One region of the Serpentinimonas raichei genome, then DNA from elsewhere that is predicted to be linked to it. Evidence: predicted binding sites of a transcription regulator. Region 1 holds the regulator's gene; each other region holds the start of a gene.

Region 1 (6,824 bases):
ATCCTGATCTTGCTCATCACCATGATCGGCGGTTTTGCGATCGGCATGCTGCAGCACGACATGAGCGCGGGCGACGCCTCGGCCACCTACGTCACACTGGCCATTGGCGATGCGCTGGCGGCCCAGATTCCGGCGCTGCTGATCTCGGTCGCGGCCGCGATGGTGGTCTCGCGCGTGGGCAAAGAAGAAGATTTGGGCCAGCAGATCGTGGGCCAGGTGTTCGATTCGCCCAAGGTGTTGGGCGTCACCGCGCTGGTGATGTTTTTGCTGGGCATCATCCCCGGCATGCCGAACGTGGTGTTTCTGGGTTTTGCCTTTTTGCTTGGCGGCATGGCGTTCTGGATCGGGTGGCAACAGCGCCAGAAAGAGGCGGCCAAGCTGCAGGCGCAGCAGCTTGCCAACACCCCGGTTTCGACCGACGGCGAAGCCTCGTGGAGCGATATGCAGCCCGTCGATCTGCTCGGGCTGGAACTGGGCTACCGCCTGATTCCGCTGGTGGACAAAACGCGCCAAGGCGATTTGCTCACCCGCATCAAGGGCGTGCGCAAAAAGTTTGCCCAAGATGTGGGCTTCTTGCCGCCGCCGGTGCACGTGCGCGACAACCTCGAGCTGCGCCCGAGCAGCTACCGCATCGCCTTGCGCGGCGTGGTGGTGGGCGAGGGCGAGGTGTTTCCGGGCCAGTTTCTGGCCATCAACCCAGGTCATATCCGCACCCCGCTCATCGGCACCCCGACCACCGATCCGGCCTTTGGCCTGCCGGCGCACTGGATCGAGGAGCGGCAAAAAGAAAACGCCCAAATGGCCGGCTACACCGTGGTGGACTCGGAAACCGTGCTGGCCACCCACTTGTCGCACCTGATGCTGGTGCATGCGGCCAAGCTGCTCAGCCGCACCGAGGTGCAGGAGTTGGTGGCGCACGTGGCCAAGCTGGCGCCCAAGCTGATCGAGGAGGTGGTGCCGGCCATGGTGCCGATCGGCGTGTTTCACAAGGTGTTGCAACTGCTGCTGGAAGAGTCGGTGCACATCCGCGACATCCGCACCATCGTCGAGGTGCTGGCCGAGCACGCCGGCCAGACGCAAGATGCGGCCGAACTGGCGCGCCGCATCCGGCAGGCGCTGGCACCGGCCATCGTGCAGCAAATCTACGGCCCCGTGAGCGAACTGGAAGTGATCGCCATCGAGCCCGGGCTGGAGCGGCTGCTGACGCAGGCCCTGAGCGGGCAGGGCGCACTCGACCCCGGCGTGGCCGAGATGCTCACCCAGTCGGCGGCCAAGGTCGCGAACCGGCAGGAGGAAAAAGGCATCCCGGCCTGCCTGCTGGTGCCCGACTCCATCCGCAGCGCCATGGCGCGCCTGCTCAAGCGCGCCGCGCCGCGTCTGCAGGTGCTGGCGCACAGCGAAATTCCTGATACCCATTTGATCCGCATCGGCCCAATACTCGGAGAGCCCGCATGAACGCCCAACGCTTTATTGCCCCCAATTCGCGCGAAGCCATGGCGCTGGCCAAGGCCACCTTTGGCGACAGCGCCGTGATTTTGTCGAGCCGCTCCGTCGAGCAAGGGTTTGAGGTGGTGGCCACCAGCGAGGCCGACCTGGGGCAGTTGCGCACCCAGGTCGCGGCGGCGCCCAACCCAACGCAACGGCCCAGCGAACGGGTGCAACGCGCCAACCTGCAACAACGCGCCGAGAACCAGTTGCCGCGCCAATCGGCGGGCAGCAGCGTGGCGCAAGACACCGAAGCCATGGCCATGAGCACCCTGTCGTTCCAGGACTACGTGCGCGAGCGCATGCTGCGCAAACGCCGCGAAGTTCTGCAGGCGCCGCAGGCCGCTGACATGCCGCAACGCGAACCGGCGCCCCAAGAGCCGCTGCGCGCCCAAGGCGGGGTGCCGGCACGCAGCGCCGCGCCCGCGCGCGACGGCTCGCGGCTGCAGCCAGAGGAATTCGACGTGCGCTTGCGTTTTGCCCAGACCCCCCAGGAGCCGCCCAGGCCCAAAGCGCGCCCAGCCCCAGCCCCCGCACAGCCCGAGCCCAGCGTGGCCGCGGCAGCCACCCCAGCTGCGGCAGCGCGCCTGACCGAGCAGATCGACAAACTCCAAGCCATGATGGAGGAGCGGCTCAGCACCTTGGCTTGGCTCGGGCAGGCCAAACAAAACCCGATCGAGGCCGGGCTGCTGCTCAAACTCATCCGTTGCGGCTACTCGCCCACCGTGGCACGCGCCGTGATGGAGCGTCTGCCCGAGAGCTACGCCCCCGCCGAGGCCTTTCGCTGGACGCAAGAGGTGCTGGCGCGCAACCTGCGCACCCACCGCGAGGCCGGCCACCTCTGTGACGAAGGCGGGGTGTTTGCCCTCGTGGGGGCCACCGGGGTGGGCAAAACCACCACCGCGGCCAAGCTGGCGGCGCAATGCGTGCAGGCCTATGGATCGAGCAGCATTGGCCTGATCACACTCGACAGCTACCGCGTGGCCGGTTACGAGCAGCTGCGCTCCTATGCGCGCATGCTGGGCGTGGTGGCGCACCTGGCGCACGACCGCGCCGCGCTGCAAGATTTGCTGGAGCTGCTGGCCAACAAACGCATGGTGATCATCGACACCGCAGGCTTGGGCCAAAAAGACCCGCGCATTGCCGAAATGATGGAGCTGCTGGCGGCGCCGAGCATCAAAAAACTGCTGGTGCTCAACGCCGGCGCGCATGGCGACACCCTCGAAGAGGTGGTGCATGCCTACCAGGGGCCCAGCCTGCACGGCGTGGTGTTGTCCAAGCTCGACGAGGCCGCCAAGCTCGGCCCGGCGCTCGACACCCTAATCCGGCACCAGCTGGTGCTGCGTGGCCTGAGCACCGGCCAGCGCGTGCCCGAAGACTGGCAGCGCCCCGACGCCCCCACGCTGGTGCGGCTCTCGATGGCCACCAGCGGCAAATCGGCCTTTGATCCGCAGTCGGCCGAGTTGCCCCTGTACTTTGCCGAATCGGGTCAAGAGCGGGTGGCCTTGGATGGGCGTCATGCGTGAGTTGGGCTTCGACCAAGCCGCCGGCCTGGCGGCCCTGGGCTTGCGGCCACCCAGGCGCTTGCTGCCGGTGGTGCAAAGCCCCGACCGCGCGCTCACCGAGGCGCTGCTGACGCAGCTCGAGTGCGGCTTGCACGGGCTCGGCCTGAGCGTGCTGCGCTTCGAGGGTTTGCCCGCTGCGGGTGGGCCGCTTGCGCTCAGCGGCGCAGGGCTGGGCGATTGGGACGAGTTGCTGCCACCCTCTGGGGTGCTGCTCTGGCAGGCCCCGCTGGAGGCGTGGGCGGTGCTGTTGGCCGACAGCCAGGCGCGCCCCCTGGTGGTGCTCAACCCCACTCCAGCCAGTTTGGTGTACGCCTACAACGCGCTTAAGGTGCTGTGGCAGGTGGCGGCCTTGCGGCCCTTGGTGCTGTGGCTGCCCGATGCCGAAGCGGCCTCTGGCGGGTCAAGGCCTTGGGCCCCAGGCAGTGAGCCCGCCCAGGTGCAGACGCTGCGCCAGCAGGCGTGGTTGCGTCTGGGCCTGCGGCCGACGGTGTGGCCGCTCGGGTATGATCGTCAGCGGGGTGTCTTGCACCCAGCGGCCGATGAGTCCTGTGCGCAACGGGTTCTGGAAACGGCGTTGGTGCTGCAAGATAGCGTGAGACATCCCCATGTTCATTCCATATCAAACGATTTTTTCGCGCTTTCAGCTGATCAGACCAGCGGAGTTCCTGATGTACACCGCCAAAGGTACGCTTGACCGCGATGCCCAACTCCAACGATACAGCCCCCTGGTGGTCCGCTTGGCGCATCATCTGATGGCCCGGCTGCCCGCCAGCGTCCAAATCGACGACCTGATCCAAGTCGGCATGATCGGCCTCAATGAAGCCTTGTCGCGCTTCGAGCCCACGCAGGGGGTGCAGTTCGAGACCTTTGCCAGCCAGCGCATACGCGGGGCCATGCTCGATGAGCTGCGCGACGGCGACTGGCTCTCGCGCAGCTCGCGCAAGCAGCAAAAAGACATCGAGGCGGCGGTGCAGCGGCTGGAGCAGCGGCTGCAGCGGGTGCCGCGCGAATCCGAAATCGCGCACGAGCTGGGCTTGTCGCTTGCCGAGTACCAAGAGAGCCTGACGCGGGTGCGCGGCACCCAACTGGTGTACCTCGAAGACCTGGCCGGTGCCGGTGAGGACGACCAGTTTTTAGACCGTTACCTGCCCGCCGACGACAGCGCCAACCCACAAACCATGCTGAGCGACCAGCGCATGCGCACGGCGCTGATCGAGGGCATCAACAAGCTGCCCGAGCGCGAGCAATACGTGATGAGCATGTACTACGAGCACGACATGAACCTCAAAGAGATTGCGGCCGTGCTGGGGGTGACCGAATCGCGCGTGAGCCAGTTGCACAGCCAATCGATTGCCCGGCTGCGGGCGCGGCTGCGCGAACACTAAAGCCTGGGGTCGGTGCGGTGCCTTGCGCCGCCGGGGTCTAGGCTTTGAGGTAGCCGCCGCCGTTGCCGCTGGCGAGCGGGCCAGAAAATGGGTTGGCGCGGCCAGCCAAGCGGCTGTAGGCCTTGACGTGGTCGGCCGGGAACAGGGCGTCGAGCGCGCGCTGCGTGCGCGCCGACAGCTTGCTATTGAGTGCCAGCAGGGCTTGCAACTCGTGAGCCACTTGCTGCAGCAGCGCCGCCGTTGCGGGGGGCATGGGGCCGCTTAGCGCAGCCGCTTGCAAAGTGGGGAGGTTGCGTTCTAACGCACGGGACAGATCGGCCACGAGGCCGATGAAGGGCTCGGCGTCATCGCGCCCGATCGATTCGAGGCCGCTTTGGTGGGCGGCCGCAATGGCTGCATGCAAACCCAGCAGCGCCTGCTGTGCGGCCTGCCAAGGCGGCGGCACGGCGGCGGCAGCGCTCATCGGCCCGGCTGGACGGGCTGCTCGTTGCGCGGGGCGGCAGCCGCCACACTCAGCATGTCGCGCGCGCTGGCGATCAGGCGGTCAGCGATGGCTTCGGCATTGACCGAAAACGAACCGTTTTGAATGGCGCTGCGCATGGCCTGCACTTTTTCGGCATTGAACACATCGGTGCCCGAGCGCGCGACGTTGTTGGTCATGCTTTGCGTCACCGGCGACAGCCGAACCTCGACGCTGGCTGGGGCGTCTGGGGCGGCTGTGCTGGTGGCAGCCTGCGCAGGCACGGCCGCACGCTCCAGCGACCGCGACTGGGCGAGGGAGGCAGGGGTGACGGGCTTGTCGGAAAGGCTGTTGATGTTCATGACACGCTCCAAACCCCACTTGAGTGGGGCGGTTGAGAGCTTTATCGGCCAAAGATGGGCAGACTTTAACCCTATTTTGGCTTTTTGGGTGTCTTTTTTAAGTCACATCCGGACTTCAACCGTTTGCCCGTCGCGCACCACGCCGCTGACCACTTTGCGGTTCGGCAGGCGCACCCGCACCGTTTGCCCGAGTATGCCGTGTTGCAGCGCCGTGCCTGCAGCATACAGGCTAAAGCCCGGTCCCTGCATAGCCAGGCGCACCTGGGTGCCTGAGGCAAACACCTGCGGTGCGCGCACCATGCCCGGGCGCAGCACCTGGCCGGGTTGCAGGGTTTGGCTGGCTGCCAAGCCCAGCCATTGCGCGGACTGCGTCAGGGGCAGGGCCGTGCTGGCGGCCCAATCGGACTCGATGGGCTCCACGTCTTCCGGGCGCAGCGGCGTGCCAGCGGCTACCGGCTGGCGCAGCGCCCAAGACGGGCCCCACACGCGCACCTGAATTGGCAGAAACACGCTCCACGCCACCGGGCCTTGGGTGCAGCGCAGCCCAATGCGGGTGCGCCCCCAGAGTCGGGTGCCCGCGGGCAGAAACGGTTCCACACGCTGGCACGGGGCCAGCCGCAAGCGGCTGTCGAAACGCCCCACCTCCACCTCGGGGCGCAGCGGCAGGCTGGGGTCGAGCTGGGCCAGCAGTTGCTGGTTGATCCATTGTTCGGTTTGTTGCGACCACTGCGCTGGCCCGCTGACGCTGCCTGCAGCGCTGAAGCCACTGGCCGCTAGGCCCAACACCCACGGCAACGCCCACCGCAGCCAGCCCCGGGTGGGCAAGGCCGGTCGGGTGGGGATTGAGCGGGGTGGTGACATGGGGCAAGGAGAGGTTGCGCCAACTGTAGTCAGTCGCCGGATCGGCTAAAGCGGAATAAGCGCGGCCTTGGTTCAGTTATTCCGCGCTTGGATTGGGCTCAAGTTTTCCACAATCGCTGCATCGGGGGCCATTGGTTTCGTGCCCCCGGCCCTTCCACACCAGGAGCGCAGCGTGTTCGAGCACCTGACCCGTCGCATGGAGTTTTTCTCCGACGTCTTGCAACTGCGGGCGCACCGCCAGCAGGTGCTGGCCAGCAACATCGCCAACGCCGACACGCCCGGCTTCGTGGCGCGCGACTTCGACTTTAAGCAGGCGTTGGGCAATGTGCAGGCGCGCGGGTCGGAGCTGCGCGCCGGCGCCATGCCGGTGCTTGGGGGGGGCGATGCGCGCCATTTGCGCACCAGTGCCGCCTTGGGCGATGTGGCCGACCGCAACCGCGTGCAGTACAGCGTGCAGACCCAGCCCAGCCTAGACGGCAACAGCGTCGACATGGACCAGCAGCGCGCCAACTTCATGCACAACGCGGTGCAGTACGAATCGACCCTGCGTTTCATCAACGGCCATGTGCGCACCATGCTCAGCGCCATCCAGGGTCAGTGAAGGAGCAACCTCATGTCGATGTTCACCATTTTCAATGTCTCGGGCAGCGCCATCAGCGCCCAGGCGCAGCGCCTCAACGCCGTGGCCAGCAACTTGGCCAACGCC
Region 2 (6,824 bases), 130 kb from region 1:
TGTGGCGCTGCTGCTTTTTGAAGGCGGCATAGACCTCGGGCCGCCAGCGCTTGGCCAGCTCCTTGAGCGTGCTCACGTCGAGGTTGCGGTAGTGGAAGTAGTCTTCCAGCTTGGGCATGTACTTGAGCAAAAAGCGCCGGTCTTGGCCGATGCTGTTGCCGCACATGGGCGAGCCGCCCTTGGGCACGTAGCGGCGCAAGAAGGCCAGCAGCTCGGCCTCGGCCTCGGCCTCGCTCAGGCGGCTGGCGCGCACCTTGTCGAGCAGACCGCTCTTGCCGTGCGTGCCCTTGTTCCAGTTGTCCATCGCCGCCAGCAGCGCCTCGCTTTGCTGCAGCACCAGCACCGGGCCGTCGATGCGCGGGCTCAAATGCGGCCCGGTGACAACCACGGCGATCTCGAGCAGGCGCTCTTTGTCCGGGTCGAGCCCGCTCATCTCGCAGTCGATCCAGACCAGGTTTTGGTCGCTGTGGTGCAGTTCGGCCGCGGCGGCCAAGGGTGGGGCGGGGTTTTGCATGGGCTGCATTCTCGCCGATTCGTGCGCCGATTCGCCCCAGTCCCTGCAGCATAGGGCGGCGGCTCCTATACTTGCGGGCTATGAATGATTTTGCTGTTTTTGCCCCGGCCTTGTGGACGGCCGTGTTTTGCCTGCTGCTGGCCGCTGGCTTGCTGACCCGGCTCTGGCTGGCCGGGCGCCAGATGCGCCACGTGGCGCAACACCGCGCCGCCGTGCCGGCACCCTTTGCCGAGCGCATCGGGCTGGCGGCGCACCAGAAAGCGGCCGACTACACCATCGCCAAAACCCGCTTGGGGCTGATCGAAACCAGCTTCGGGGCGGCGCTGCTGGTGGGCTGGACGCTGCTGGGGGGCCTGAATGCCCTCAACCAGGGCTTGCTGGCGTGGTTCGGGCCGGGCTTGCTGCAACAGGTGGCGCTGCTGGCGGCCTTTACCGCGCTGGGGGCGCTGCTGGAGCTGCCGCTGTCGTGGTACCGCACCTTCGTGCTCGAACAAAGGCACGGCTTCAACCGCATGACCCCGCGCCTGTGGCTCAGCGACGGCCTCAAGGGCGCCGCCGTGGGGGCTGTGATCGGGTTGCCCGTGGTGGCCTTGCTGCTGTGGCTGATGCAGGCCGCCGGCCCCCTGTGGTGGTTGTGGGCGTGGGGGCTGTGGATGGCCTTCAACCTGCTGCTGCTGGTGTTGTACCCAAGCCTGATCGCGCCGCTGTTCAACCGCTTCGAGCCGCTGCAAGACCCGGCCCTGAAAACGCGCATCGAAGCCCTGTTGGCGCGCTGCGGCTTTCAGGCCAAGGGCTTGTTCGTGATGGACGGCAGCAAGCGCAGCGCGCACGCCAACGCCTATTTCACCGGCTTTGGGCCGGCTAAGCGGGTGGTGTTCTTCGACACCTTGTTGCAGCAGCTGGCGCCAGGCGAGCTCGACGCCGTGTTGGCGCACGAGCTGGGGCACTTCAAGCGCCGCCACATCCTCAAGCGCATCGCGCTGATGGCGCTGCTGAGCTTGGGCGCTTTGGCGCTGCTGGGCTGGCTGGTGCAGCAAGTCTGGTTCTACACCGGCTTGGGCGTGACCCCCAACCTGATGCAGCCCAACGGGGCCCTGGCCCTGATCCTGTTTTTGCTGGTAACCCCGCTGGTCGGCTTTTTTGCTTCGCCGTGGATGAGCGCGCTGTCGCGCCGGCAAGAGTTCGAGGCCGACGCCTTTGCGGTTGCGCACGCCGACCCGCGCGACCTCGCCAGCGCCCTGCTCAAGCTCTATAAAGACAACGCCAGCACCCTCACGCCCGACCCGCTGTACGTGCGCTTTTACTACTCGCACCCGCCCGCCGGCGAGCGCTTGGCGCGCTTGGGCGCATGATGCCTACCCAGTGCCCCGATGCCACTGGTTCGGGGCTGGCTGAGCGCCTGGGTTTGGTGGTCGGCACCCACGGCCGCCACTGCTGGGTCGAGACCGACGACGGCCAGCGCCTGCTGTGCCACCCGCGTGGCAAAAAAGACGCCCCCTTGGTGGGCGACCGGGTCTGCTGGCAACCCAGCGGCGACGGTGGCACGATCATGCGCACGCTGGAGCGGCGCAATCTGTTCTACCGCCAAGACGAACTGCGCACCAAGTCCTTTGCCGCCAACCTCGACTTGCTGCTGGTGCTGCTGGCCGCCGATCCGGTGTTCTCCGAAAGCCAGCTCAACCGCGCCCTGGTGGCCGCCCGCGCCGCCGGCATCGAGGCGCTGGTGGTGCTCAACAAACAAGACCTGGGCCCGGCTTTCGACAGCGCCTGGGAGCGCCTAGCCCCCTATCGCGCCTTTGGGCAAACCGTGCTGCCGCTGTGCCTGAACGCGCCGGGCGGCGCAGCGGGTGCGCCCGCAAGCCTTGACGACGACGGCGGCCTCGAGGCCCTGCGCCAGCACCTAGAAGGGCGCGCGACGCTGGTGCTGGGCCCTTCGGGCACCGGCAAAAGCACCCTAGTCAACCGGCTCGTGCCCACGGCCATGGCCGCCACCGGAACGGTCTCGCGCGCGCTCAATTCGGGCCGTCACACCACCACCAGCAGCACCTGGTACTGGCTCGATGCACAGCGCCGCTCGGCGCTGATCGACTCGCCCGGTTTTCAGGAGTTTGGCTTGCGCCACCTCGAGCCACCGCAACTGGCGCACCTGATGCCCGACCTCGACGCGCACTGCGGACAGTGCCGCTTCTACAACTGCACCCATCTGCACGAACCGGGTTGCGCGGTGCGGGCCGCCGTGGGTGCGGGCATCAACGAGCAGCGCTACCGGCTCTACGTCGATCTGCACCGCGAACTCAGCGTGGCGGCGCGCTATTAGGAAAGGCGCCGCGGAAACCTCACCAAGCGCGCGCCAGCAGCGCCAGCGCCAGCAGCAGCAGCCACAGCAACACGCCGCGCCAAACCAGCCCGACCATGGTGGCCAGATGCGCCAATTGGGGCACGCGCGCATCCGATTCACTCCAGCCCAACTCGGGTGAATACAGGGGCTCACCCAAGGGCGGGCCGCTGCCCAGGCGCACGTTCATGGCCCCCGCACTGGCAGCCAACAACAAGCCGTCGTTGCCCTTGGTCAGGCTGCCTTCCTGGCGCCAATTGGCCAGCGCTTCCTCGAAATTGCCCACCACAGCAAACGCCAGCGCGGTGGCGCGCACCGGCACGTAATCGACCACGCGCCAGCCGCGCCGCGCTGCGCTGGCAGAGGTGTCCTCGACTTCAACCGCCGTGCGCACCGACCAATGGCGCGCCACATGCAAGGCCATGCGATACAAGACCGCCCCGGCCGGCCCTAGGCCCATCGCTGCAAACACCACAAACGCCACCATCACCCCAAACACATGGCGGTGCGCGGCCAGCACCGAGTGTTCGATCACATGGCGCAGCAACTCCTGCTGCGGCAACTCGGCTACCTCCACCCCTTGCCAGCGCGCCAGCTCGGCCCGCGCCGCCGCCTCATCGCCCGACTCCAGCGCCACCCGGATGGAGGTGAAGTGGTGGCTGAACTGCCTAAAGCCCAGCGTGAGGTAGAGCACCAGCGCCGCCCACGCAAAACCGAGCAGACCGTGCACCCAGTTGAGCAAGCCGTAGATCAACAGCGCGAGCACGGTGGGCAGCAGCACCGCCAGCGCCCAAGCCAGCCAGCCATGCTGCCACTGCCCGGCATCGAGCCAGCGGCGCGCAGCGGCCGCCCAAGCGCGCAGCGCAGCGTGGGCCGGGTTGTCGTCGGGCAAGGGGCGCGCCTGTTCGAGCACCAAAGCCAAAATGAGGGCGAACAAGGTCATGGGTTGGCATCATAACCAGTGCAACCGCTTTCGGCCAGCCCTGTGCAGGCTGTCCTGCGCCTGTCCTAGAACGCACCCGCCGCCGGAGCGCCGGGGCCGGCTCAGGCACTCAACAGCCGGTACAGGTTGCGCAGCATGGCCGCCGTGGCGCCCCAGATGTAGCACTCCCGCGTGCCGTCGTGCCAAGGCATGGAAAACCATTGCCGGTGGCTGCCTTGCCAAAGCAACTCGTGGCGGCGGTGGTGCGCGGGGTTCATCAAATAGGCCAGCGGCACCTCAAACACCGCCGCCACCTCGCGCGGATTGGGTTGCAAACGCTGCCAAGCGGGCACCAGCGCCAGCACCGGCGTGACGATGAAGCCGCTGCCGGTGGTGTAGATGGGCAATTGACCCAGCACCTCGACCGCCTGGTGCGGCAGCCCGATTTCTTCTTCCGCCTCGCGCAAGGCGGCGGCTTGCGCATCGGCATCGGTGGCGTCGATCTTGCCGCCCGGGAACGCGATCTGGCCGGGGTGATCGGGCAAGGCAAGGCTGCGCTCGGTGAGCAAGAGCGTGGGCTGCGGCCCGGTGCGCACCGCCATCAACACCGCCGCCGGGCTCGGCACGCGGTCGATGAAGCGGGGCTCGTGGTGCAACTCGGGCTGCCAGACCGGAGGGGCCGCAAAGCGCTGGCGCAGCGCCATGGGCTGGCACTGCGCCAGCGCCACGGCGGGCAGGTGGCTGTCGGTGCCGAGCACGGGCACTTGGGTGGGATCAAACATAGCTGGCCGGGCGGCTGCCGCGCATGCCGCACCACACACACCCGCCTTGAAGTTAAGATAAGCGCTATTGTGCAGGGGTTGGAAGCGCAACACACAGGAGGCGGCATGGATGGCGCATGGGCAGCGGGCGCATCGTGGAAAGCCCGATTCGGCAAGTCATCCCACCAGTGGGTCTTGGCGGCTTTGTGCGCCGCTGCGTTGGCGCTGGCCTCGGCTCAGGCCCAAGCGGTCGAGGCCAATCAGGCTTCACCCGCCGACCTCGATGCCATCAAGGGCATAGGCCCGGTGATGGTCGAGCGCATCGTGTCGGCGCGCCAACAGCGTCCCTTTGCCAACTGGAGCGATTTTTCGAACCGGGTGCGCGGCGTGGGCCCCGCCACCGCGACCCGCCTGTCGGCCAACGGCTTGACCGTCAACGGCAGGCGCTTGGGCCAAGAACCCCCGCCCACCCCCATCCAGTGGCAGCCCATGGTGCCACGCCCGCTGGAGCCGGCGCACTCACCCGGCCCCGCACCCAAAGCCCACAACTGACCGGCACAAGCCCTCCAGTATTTCCTCAAGTCGGCGCCCAATCCAACGATATAAAAGGCATGACCCGCGGATCGCCAAAATTTGCATCCACCCCTTCGACCCACCCACCCACCATGGCCATCCACCTGCTCGACTACTATCAGGCGATCGAAAGAACCAGCCAAGCGATGCTCGATGCGGCACAGACGCAAGACTGGGACGAGATGGTGCGCCTCGAAAGCGCCTGCGCCGTGTTGATCGCGCGCTTGCGCGAACTCGGCAGCGAGACCCCCCTGACACCCGAAGAGCGCGCGCGCAAGCAGCGCATCATGCTCACCCTGCTGCGCCACGATGCGCAAATCCGAGAATTGGTGGAACCTTGGGTGGATGAGTTGGGCACCGTCTTGCACCCGCCGCAGTCGCGGCTGCTGCACTAGTCTCAAACCTGCATATTCATCACATCGGTGTAAGCCTGCATCATGCGGTTGCGCACATGCAGCGCGGCCTGAAAGCCGATTTGGGCCTTTTGCATGGCCAACATGGTTTGCTCTAGGCTGACATTGGGGTTGCCGATCTGGAACTCGGTCTGCAACTGCGTGGCCCGGTTTTGTGCCGCGCTGACGTTGTGCAGCGCGGTTTTGAAGGCCTGCCCAAAACCACTGGCACCGGCAACCTCAGCCGCGCCCCCGGCCTCGAGGGAGGGTGGACGCGTTGGCGCGCGCACTGCGCCCGCAGTGACGGTCGTGGGGGGGGTAAGGCGCAATTCCATGGCAGTATCCTTGCAGTACGGGGTTCAATCCGACGCAACCGATGCTACGGCTCGGCGCGGCCCAGCTTGAGCCCGATAAGACACCCATCCAAGGGGCTTTTCCTGCTTTAGATTCCGGGATGGGCTTTCATAATTGCCTCAAACCGCCCGCCCTCCCGCCCTTTCACGGCGCTTGAACCCCACCGCCACGCATGAACACCGCCGTTGCCACCGTTGATGCCCCCTTCGCCCAGGCTGCGGGCCGTCCCAACCGCCTGGTGCAAGGCTTTGCGCGCTTGGACAGCGGGCGCAAGCTCATGCTCGCCCTAGGCGCCGCAGGCCTGCTGGCCCTGCTGGTGGCAGCCGTCCTAATGGCCGGCCGGCCCGAGTTTCGGGTCTTGTACGCCAATCTGTCGCCGCAAGACGGCGGCGCCGTGATCGAGCAGTTGTCGCAACTCGGTGTGCCCTACCAACACTCTGAGGGCGGCACCGCGATCTTGGTGCCGGCCGACCGGGTACACGACGTGCGGCTGCAACTGGCGGCGCAAGGGCTGCCGCGTGGCAGCGTGGTCGGCTTTGAGCTGATGGACAGCGCCCGCTTGGGGATGACGCAATTCCAAGAACGCCTGAATTTCCAGCGCGGCCTCGAAGGCGAACTGGTGCGCTCGATTTCCTCGCTCAATGCCGTGGCCGAAGCGCGCGTGCACCTGGCACTACCGAACCAGACCGGGTTTTTCAGGGAGCAGCAAAAGCCCTCGGCCAGCGTATTGCTGACCCTGCACGGCGGCCGCACGCTGGACCGCGCCCAAGTGGCCGGCATCGTGCATCTGGTGGCCAGCAGCGTGCCCGAAATGCGCCCCGCCGCCGTGAGCGTGGTGGACCAGCAGGGCAATCTGTTGTCGCAAAGCGCCGACGGCGCACAAAATGGCATCGATTCGCGCCAGCTCGAATACCGGCGCATGGTCGAGCAGATGTATGCACAGCGCATCTTGGATCTGCTCGAACCCTTGGTG
Region 3 (6,824 bases), 380 kb from region 1:
TCCAGATTTGGCCGATCACCGGGCACAGGTGGTGGCTGCACGCGCTGCGCACCGTGATGGGGCCCACGATCATCAGCTCGTTGAGGTGCTCGGCATTGGGAAACTCGGTGATCGCCGGGGCTTTCACGTAGCGGCCCGCAAACACCTCTTTGAGGTACATTTTGGCCACCCGGCGCGCCGTTTGGTCGGTGTTGTGGTCGTGCACGGTGTCGATCACGAGGCTGTCGAGCACACCCTGCATTTTACCGGTCACTTCGTCGAGCAGGGCTTCGAGTTCACCGGGTTGCACGAAGTCGGCGATGTTGTCGTTGGCATGAAAGCGCTTGCGGGCCGCCTGCAGGCGCTGGCGTATGACGACCGACATGGGCACGCCTTCATGAGCGGCGTGGTCGGCCTCGAGGTGGGGGGCTGGCATCAACATGGGAGGCATCCTATCACCATCGGCGCGGCGTCAGCGCCGCGCAGGCTGTGGGCGGCCCCACGTGGGCTGGGGCTATGTGCGGCCCTGTGCCAAGCGCCCAGGGGCGATTTCAGTAGCGGTAGCCACCCAAGTAGAGCATCGCACGCATGATGCCAAAGGCCAGCCGATCCAGCAGGCGCTGGTGCCAGGGTCGGCTGGCGAGTCGCTTGGCATCCACGCGCTCACCGGCACTGCCCAGCAGTTCGTCTAGGCGGTTGCGCAGCAGGCGCGCAAAGGCGGGGTCGGTCGTCACCACGTTGGCCTCGCGGGTGAGCAGCAGACTGACTGGGTCGAGGTTGCACGAGCCCACCGTGGCCCAGCGCCCGTCGACCACCGCCACCTTGGCGTGCAGCGAGCTGGGGGCGTATTCGTGGATTTGCACCCCGGCGGCCAGCAACTGGTGATACACCGGGCGCGCGGCGTGGTATTGCAAAAACCGCTCATACTTGCCGTGCAGCAACAGCCGCACCCGCACCCCGCGCTGCGCCGCCCGCACCAGCGCGCTGCGCAGGCGCCGCCCGGGGATGAAATAGGCGTTGGCGAGCACGATTTCGGTGCGCGCCTGTTCGATCGCGGCCAAGTAGGCGCGCTCGATCTCGTGCCGGTGGCGCAGGTTGTCGCGCAACAAAAACACGGCTGGCGCACCCGCCACCGACTGCTCCAATTGCGGCCGACCCGGGTGCACGGCATGCTCCCACCACGGCCACGGCTCGGGGTGTGGCAGACCGGCGCGCAGCGCTGCCCAAGCGGCGCGAAATTCGCGCTGGCGCGCCGACCGCAGCGCCAGCATGCGCCACCAGAGCTGCTCCATGGCTTCGAGCATCTCGAGCACCAGCGGCCCGCTCACTTGCAGCGCGTAATCCAGACGCGGGGCCGCCAAGCGCCCGAGCAACACGTCGTCGCGGTCGTCGATCAGGTTGATGCCACCGCAAAAGCCCAGCAGCCCATCGATCACGCACAACTTGCGGTGCAGGCGGCGCCAGTTGCGCGGCAGCAGCAGCCCGACCCGGCCCAGCGGCCGGTAAAAGCGCCACTGCACCCCGGCGGCAGCAAAGCGGGCGCGCCAATCGGGCGGCACGTCTGGAACCCCAAAGGCATCCAGCACCAGCCGCACCTGCACCCCGCGTTGGGCCGCTCGCTCAAGCGCCTCGGCCACTTGCAGCGCGTCGTGGGCAAACTCGAAAATATAGGTTTCTACGTGCACCAGGTGCTGCGCGCGGTCTATGGCCTGCACCATGGCCGCAAACAGCGCCGCCCCGCCTTCGAGCAGGCGCAGGCGGTGGCCGGGTTGCAGCGCCCGTTTCAAATCCACCCCAGGTGCGCGATCAGCGGCAGGTGGTCCGACATGCGCCGCCACGCAAGGCCATGCGGCACGTGTGCGTGCAGCAGCTGCATGCCGCGCACATACACGCGGTCCAGGTGCAGCAGCGGCAAGCGCGAGGGGAAGGTGGGCAGCCGCAGGTCCTCAAAGGTGCGCAGGCCGAACTCGCTCATGGGCCGGTGCAACTGCACCCCCCAGTCGTTGAAATCGCCCGCCACCACCAGCGGCTCGGTCTCGGGCACATGGGCCTGCAAGAAGCGCCCCAGCGCCTGCACCTGGCGCGCGCGGCTGGCGTGGATCAGGCTCAGGTGCAGCACCACCACGTGCACCGTGCGCTGCTGCACCTGCACCGTGGCATGCAGCAGACCACGGCGCTCGAAGCGGTGGTCGGTCACGTCGTGGTGGCGGTGCTCGAGCACCGGCCAGCGGCTGAGCAAGGCGTTGCCGTGCTCGCCGTGGCGCGTCACCACGTTGCTGCGGTACACCGCCTCGTAGCCCTCGGGGGCCAGAAAATTGGCTTGCCCACCCGTGGGCCAATGGGAAAACACGCGCTGCATCTTGCGATTCACGCCGCGCACCTCTTGCAGGCAAACGATGTCGGCGTCGAACTGCTCCACCGCATGCCCAAGGTTGTGGATTTCAAGCCGGCGCGCCGGCCCCAAGCCCTGCACGCCTTTGTGAATGTTGTAAGTCGCCACACGCAAGCTGTCCATGGCCCGATCATGCCAGCCTCGCCGGGCATTTATCCAAAATTCGCTCCAAGCCGGGCTAAAGTTTTGCTGGGCACAACCGAAAACCTACATAACGGACTTGCACAAGGGTTCGTCGTCAAACCAGCATGGGGTTGGTTTTGACCCCCGGCCCAAGCCGGCGCTGTTTGCACTTGTTTGCTTCAAAGGAGCCTCATCATGGTCATGTCGATCAACACCAACGTCAATTCGCTCACCGCGCAGCGCAACGCAGCCGCCACCCAGAGCTCGCTGGCTGTCTCGCTGCAGCGCCTGTCTTCGGGCCTGCGCGTCAACAGCGCCAAAGACGACGCCGCCGGCTTGGCCATCGCCGAGCGCATGAACACCCAAGTGCGCGGGATGAATGTGGCCATCCGCAACGCCAACGACGGCATCTCCTTGGCGCAGACCGCCGAAGGCGGCCTGTCGGTGATGAGCGATATGATGCAGCGCATGCGCGAGCTGGCGGTGCAGTCGATCAACTCGACCAACACCCCGGCCGACATCGCGGCCCTGAACCAAGAATTCACCCAGTTGCGCGACGAAGTCAACCGCACCATCGGCGCGGTGCAGTTCAACGGCACCAATCTCTTTACCACCACCAACGACTTCAACTTCCAGGTCGGGGCCAACAGCGCCCAGACCATCACCATCGCCGGCGCTGCCATGAACATCAACGCCGCCGTCGGCGGCATGTCGGGTGTGACGCAAGCTGGTGGCGGCGCCTCCGGCCTCAACACCACCGTGAACGCCGCCAACTCGGCCGTGCTGGTGGCACTCGACACCGCCTTGGCCACCGTCAACTCCACCCGCGCCACCCTGGGTGCGGTGCAGAGCCGCTTCGAGAACACCGTCAACTTCTTGCGCACCTCGGTAGAAAACCAGTCCGCCGCCCGCGGGCGCATCATGGACGCCGACTTTGCTGCCGAAACCGCCAACCTAAGCCGCAGCCAAATCCTGCAACAGGCTGGCACCGCCATGATCGCGCAAGCCAACCAGTTGCCCCAAGGCGTGCTGGCGCTGCTGCGCTGATCTGAAAGGGGCGACCCAAGCGGCGCTCCCTATCGGCCGATCTTGGTTTTTGCCAAGGTCGGCCGTTGTGGTTTCGGGCCTGCTTGGGTTTTTCTGGCTTTTCCGCCTTTCAAAAAACCGCCGTTGCTGCTAGAGTACAAAAGGTTTACTGGCAGCGCGCAGGCAGCGCATCCGCTTTTTACCGCAGGAGTGCATCATGGCTATTTCATCACCCGGCATCGGCAGCGGACTCGACGTCAACGCCATCGTGCGCCAGTTGGTGGCCATTGAGCGGCGCCCGATCCAGCAACTCGAATCCCAAGCCGGCAGCCTGCGCACCCAGCTCTCGGCCTTTGCGCGTGTGCGCTCCGACTTGGCCGGCCTGCAAGACGCCGCCGCGCGCCTGCTCGACCCCAGCCTGTGGGGCAGCCGCAACTTCAGCTCCAGCAACAGCACCGCCCTCACAGGCAGCGCCGGCAGTTCGGCCTTGACCAGCAACTTTTCGGTGCAGATCGCACGGCTGGCGCAGTCGCAAGGGGCGGCTTCGACCGGGCGCGCGGTCGATGCCCCCATCGGGGCGGCAGGCACGCTGGAGTTTCGCGTCGGCACCTGGAGCGGCAACAGCTTTGGCGGCGGCACCCCGGTTTCGGTCGCAGTGCAAGCAAACGACACCTTGAGCACGCTGGCGGCGCGTATCAACGAGAGCAACGCCGGCGTGTCGGCGCTGGTGCTGCGCAGCGGCGGGCAGGAGCAGCTTATGTTGCGCGGCAGCAACACCGGCGCGGCGGCGGGCTTTGAGGTGCGCGCGCTCGACGGCGGCGGTGCCCCCATCACCGATTCCACCAGCGCCTTGGGCAGCCTGAACCACTTCCACAACGGCACCGCCTTGGTCGGCATGGGGCGCACCCAAGACGCGCTGGACGCGCAGTTCAGCGTCGATGGCGTGGCCCTTACATCGCCCACCAACACCGTGGCCAACGTGGTGCCGGGCCTCACACTCAATTTGCAACAAAGCACCACCGCCACCCTGCCCGGCAGCCCAGCCACGGCGGTGCAGGTGTCGGTGCAACAAAACAACACCGTGGTGCGCGAGGCCATCGAAGCCTTCCGGGTTGCCTACAACCGCATCAACGCCACCTTGTCGGAACTCACCCGCGCCGACCCTGCCGGCAACGCCGACGGCCCGCTGCAGGCCGACGGCACCGCCCGGCGGCTGCAAACGGCGCTGCGCCAGTTGGTGATGAGCGATGGCCCGAGCGGCTCGCCCTTGGGCCGCTTGAGTGACATGGGCCTGCAAGTGCAGCGCGACGGCTCACTGGGCGTCAACAACACCCGGCTCGATGCCGCCATGGCCAACCAAGAGGGCATGCGCCGCCTGCTCTCCCACACCGGCAGCGCCGGGGCCGACGTGGGCATCGCACGGCGCTTGCGCGACTTTGCCTTGGCCGCCAACGGCACCGAGGGCTCGGTGAACGGCCGCAACAGCGCCATCCAAGCCAGCATCGAGCGCAAGAACGACCGCATCGAGCGGCTCGAAGACCGGCTGGTGCGCACCCAAGCCAGCCTGCTGGCCCAATACAGCCGGCTAGATGCCAATCTGGGGGCCATAAACGGCTTGGGCAGCTTCGTGACGCAGCAACTGGCGCAGTGGAACCGCAGCAACAACTAGACCCGCTTCCTTTAAGCCTGTCAAGGCCGCTAATGCCCCCACAAAGCCCCGTTTATCGGGGCTTTGTCCTTGCAGCACCCATCTCACAATCTCCCCAACACCCGGTTCATCAGGTCAAACTTGGCGACCACAACGCAAACCGAGTGATTTGATCTGAACTACCGATCCTTCAAGGAGATTGCACCATGGCCCTGACCATCAACACCAACGTGATGTCGCTCAACGCGCAGCGCAACACGGCCCAAACCCAAGGGCAGATGGCCGTTACCTTGCAGCGCCTCTCCTCGGGCCTGCGCGTCAACAGCGCCAAAGACGACGCCGCCGGCTTGGCGATTGCCGAGCGCATGAACACCCAAGTGCGCGGCATGAATGTGGCCATCCGCAACGCCAACGACGGCATCTCGTTGGCTCAAGTGGCTGAAGGCGGCTTGGCCGTAATGACCGACCTGATGCAGCGCATGCGCGAGCTCGCCGTGCAGTCGATCAACTCGACCAACACCACGGGTGCAGTGGGCGACATCGCTGCCCTGAACCAAGAATTCACCCAGTTGCGCGACGAAGTCAACCGCACCATCGGCGCGGTGCAGTTCAACGGCACCAATCTCTTTACCACCACCACCGACTTTAACTTCCAGGTCGGGGCCAACAGCGGCCAGACCATCACCATCGCCGGCGCTGCCATGAACATCAACGCCGCCGCCGGCGGCATGTCGGGTGTGACGCAAGCTGGTGGCAGCGCCTCCGGCCTCAACACCACCGTGAACGCCGCCAACTCGGCCGTGCTGGTGGCACTCGACACCGCCTTGGCCACCGTCAACTCCACCCGCGCCACCCTGGGTGCGGTGCAGAGCCGCTTCGAGAACACCATCAACTTCCTGCGCACCTCGGTAGAAAACCAGTCGGCCGCCCGCGGGCGCATCATGGACGCCGACTTTGCCGCCGAAACCGCCAGCCTGAGCCGCGCCCAGATCCTGCAGCAGGCTGGCACCGCCATGATCGCGCAGGCCAACCAGATTCCGCAGGGCGTGTTGCGGCTGTTGCAGGGTTAAACTACCGCTTGCAAACCGCGTTGTGGGTTCGGCGGCACGGTGTTGCGCTGCTCAGATCGGAACCTGCGCATTGCTGCTGTGGTCCACTGGCGTGGCTTGATCGACTCTGGAGTCAAGAATTGGATATTCAACGCCTGCTTCCCGCTGGCCTCAAGCCGTGTTCGAGCGTGTACCAGCAGGGCGGGCAGCCCTACTACATCGTAGCCCCAGCCTACGACCACCGCTCGGCCGGTGTGCGCTTGCTGCACCAGCTTTGCAGCCTGCTCAACCAAATGGGGCACGAGGCGTATGTAAGCAGCCACATACTTGGCCCGGAGCTCTGGACTCCGCCCCTGAGCGATGCGGTCAAGCTGTCGCACTACAAAGCCGGCAAAAAACCCATCGTCATTTACCCCGAGGTGGTCAAAGGCACACCCTGGCAACTCGGCCAGCCGGTGCGCTTGGTGCTGAATGTACCAGGGCACCTGGGTGGCGATAAAGACTTTGGCAGCACCGAACTGGTTTACACTTTTCACCGGGCTTTTCATGCCACCGCACCCGTGCTGCGGCCGCCCATACAGGACTTGAGCGAGATCGTTCACGGCTG

Evidence for each region. The regulator FliA, encoded in region 1, starts transcription of late flagellar genes. The targets are predictions, from matches to a motif close to CTAAAGTTTNNNNNNNNNNNGCCGNTA.
Region 2: SRAA_RS01730 (flagellar protein FliT) is a predicted target of FliA. The motif match lies at 5,109-5,135, and genes of this name have one in related genera.
Region 3: SRAA_RS04155 (flagellin N-terminal helical domain-containing protein) is a predicted target of FliA. The motif match lies at 2,550-2,576, and genes of this name have one in related genera.

Annotation. Positions count from the first base shown of each region.
Region 1 covers NZ_AP014568.1:493,863-500,686, forward strand. Annotated here, with positions in the region: gene flhA (flagellar biosynthesis protein FlhA) at 1-1,455, shown strand, start outside; gene flhF (flagellar biosynthesis GTPase FlhF) at 1,452-3,011, shown strand; gene SRAA_RS02375 (hypothetical protein) at 3,004-3,744, shown strand; gene SRAA_RS02380 (RNA polymerase sigma factor FliA) at 3,719-4,435, shown strand; gene SRAA_RS02385 (hypothetical protein) at 4,473-4,898, opposite strand; gene flgM (flagellar biosynthesis anti-sigma factor FlgM) at 4,895-5,257, opposite strand; gene flgA (flagellar basal body P-ring formation chaperone FlgA) at 5,360-6,118, opposite strand; gene flgB (flagellar basal body rod protein FlgB) at 6,315-6,719, shown strand; gene flgC (flagellar basal body rod protein FlgC) at 6,732-6,824, shown strand, end outside.
Region 2 covers NZ_AP014568.1:362,758-369,581, reverse strand. Annotated here, with positions in the region: gene orn (oligoribonuclease) at 1-514, opposite strand, end outside; gene SRAA_RS01755 (M48 family metallopeptidase) at 595-1,866, shown strand; gene rsgA (ribosome small subunit-dependent GTPase A) at 1,863-2,831, shown strand; gene SRAA_RS01745 (CobD/CbiB family protein) at 2,851-3,792, opposite strand; gene SRAA_RS01740 (CoA pyrophosphatase) at 3,894-4,553, opposite strand; gene SRAA_RS12160 (ComEA family DNA-binding protein) at 4,659-5,084, shown strand; gene SRAA_RS01730 (flagellar protein FliT) at 5,198-5,500, shown strand; gene fliE (flagellar hook-basal body complex protein FliE) at 5,503-5,832, opposite strand; gene fliF (flagellar basal-body MS-ring/collar protein FliF) at 6,024-6,824, shown strand, end outside.
Region 3 covers NZ_AP014568.1:877,700-884,523, reverse strand. Annotated here, with positions in the region: gene folE (GTP cyclohydrolase I) at 1-421, opposite strand, end outside; gene clsB (cardiolipin synthase ClsB) at 531-1,772, opposite strand; gene SRAA_RS04160 (endonuclease/exonuclease/phosphatase family protein) at 1,763-2,494, opposite strand; gene SRAA_RS04155 (flagellin N-terminal helical domain-containing protein) at 2,690-3,541, shown strand; gene fliD (flagellar filament capping protein FliD) at 3,738-5,189, shown strand; gene SRAA_RS04145 (flagellin N-terminal helical domain-containing protein) at 5,375-6,238, shown strand; gene SRAA_RS04140 (glycosyltransferase) at 6,511-6,824, shown strand, end outside.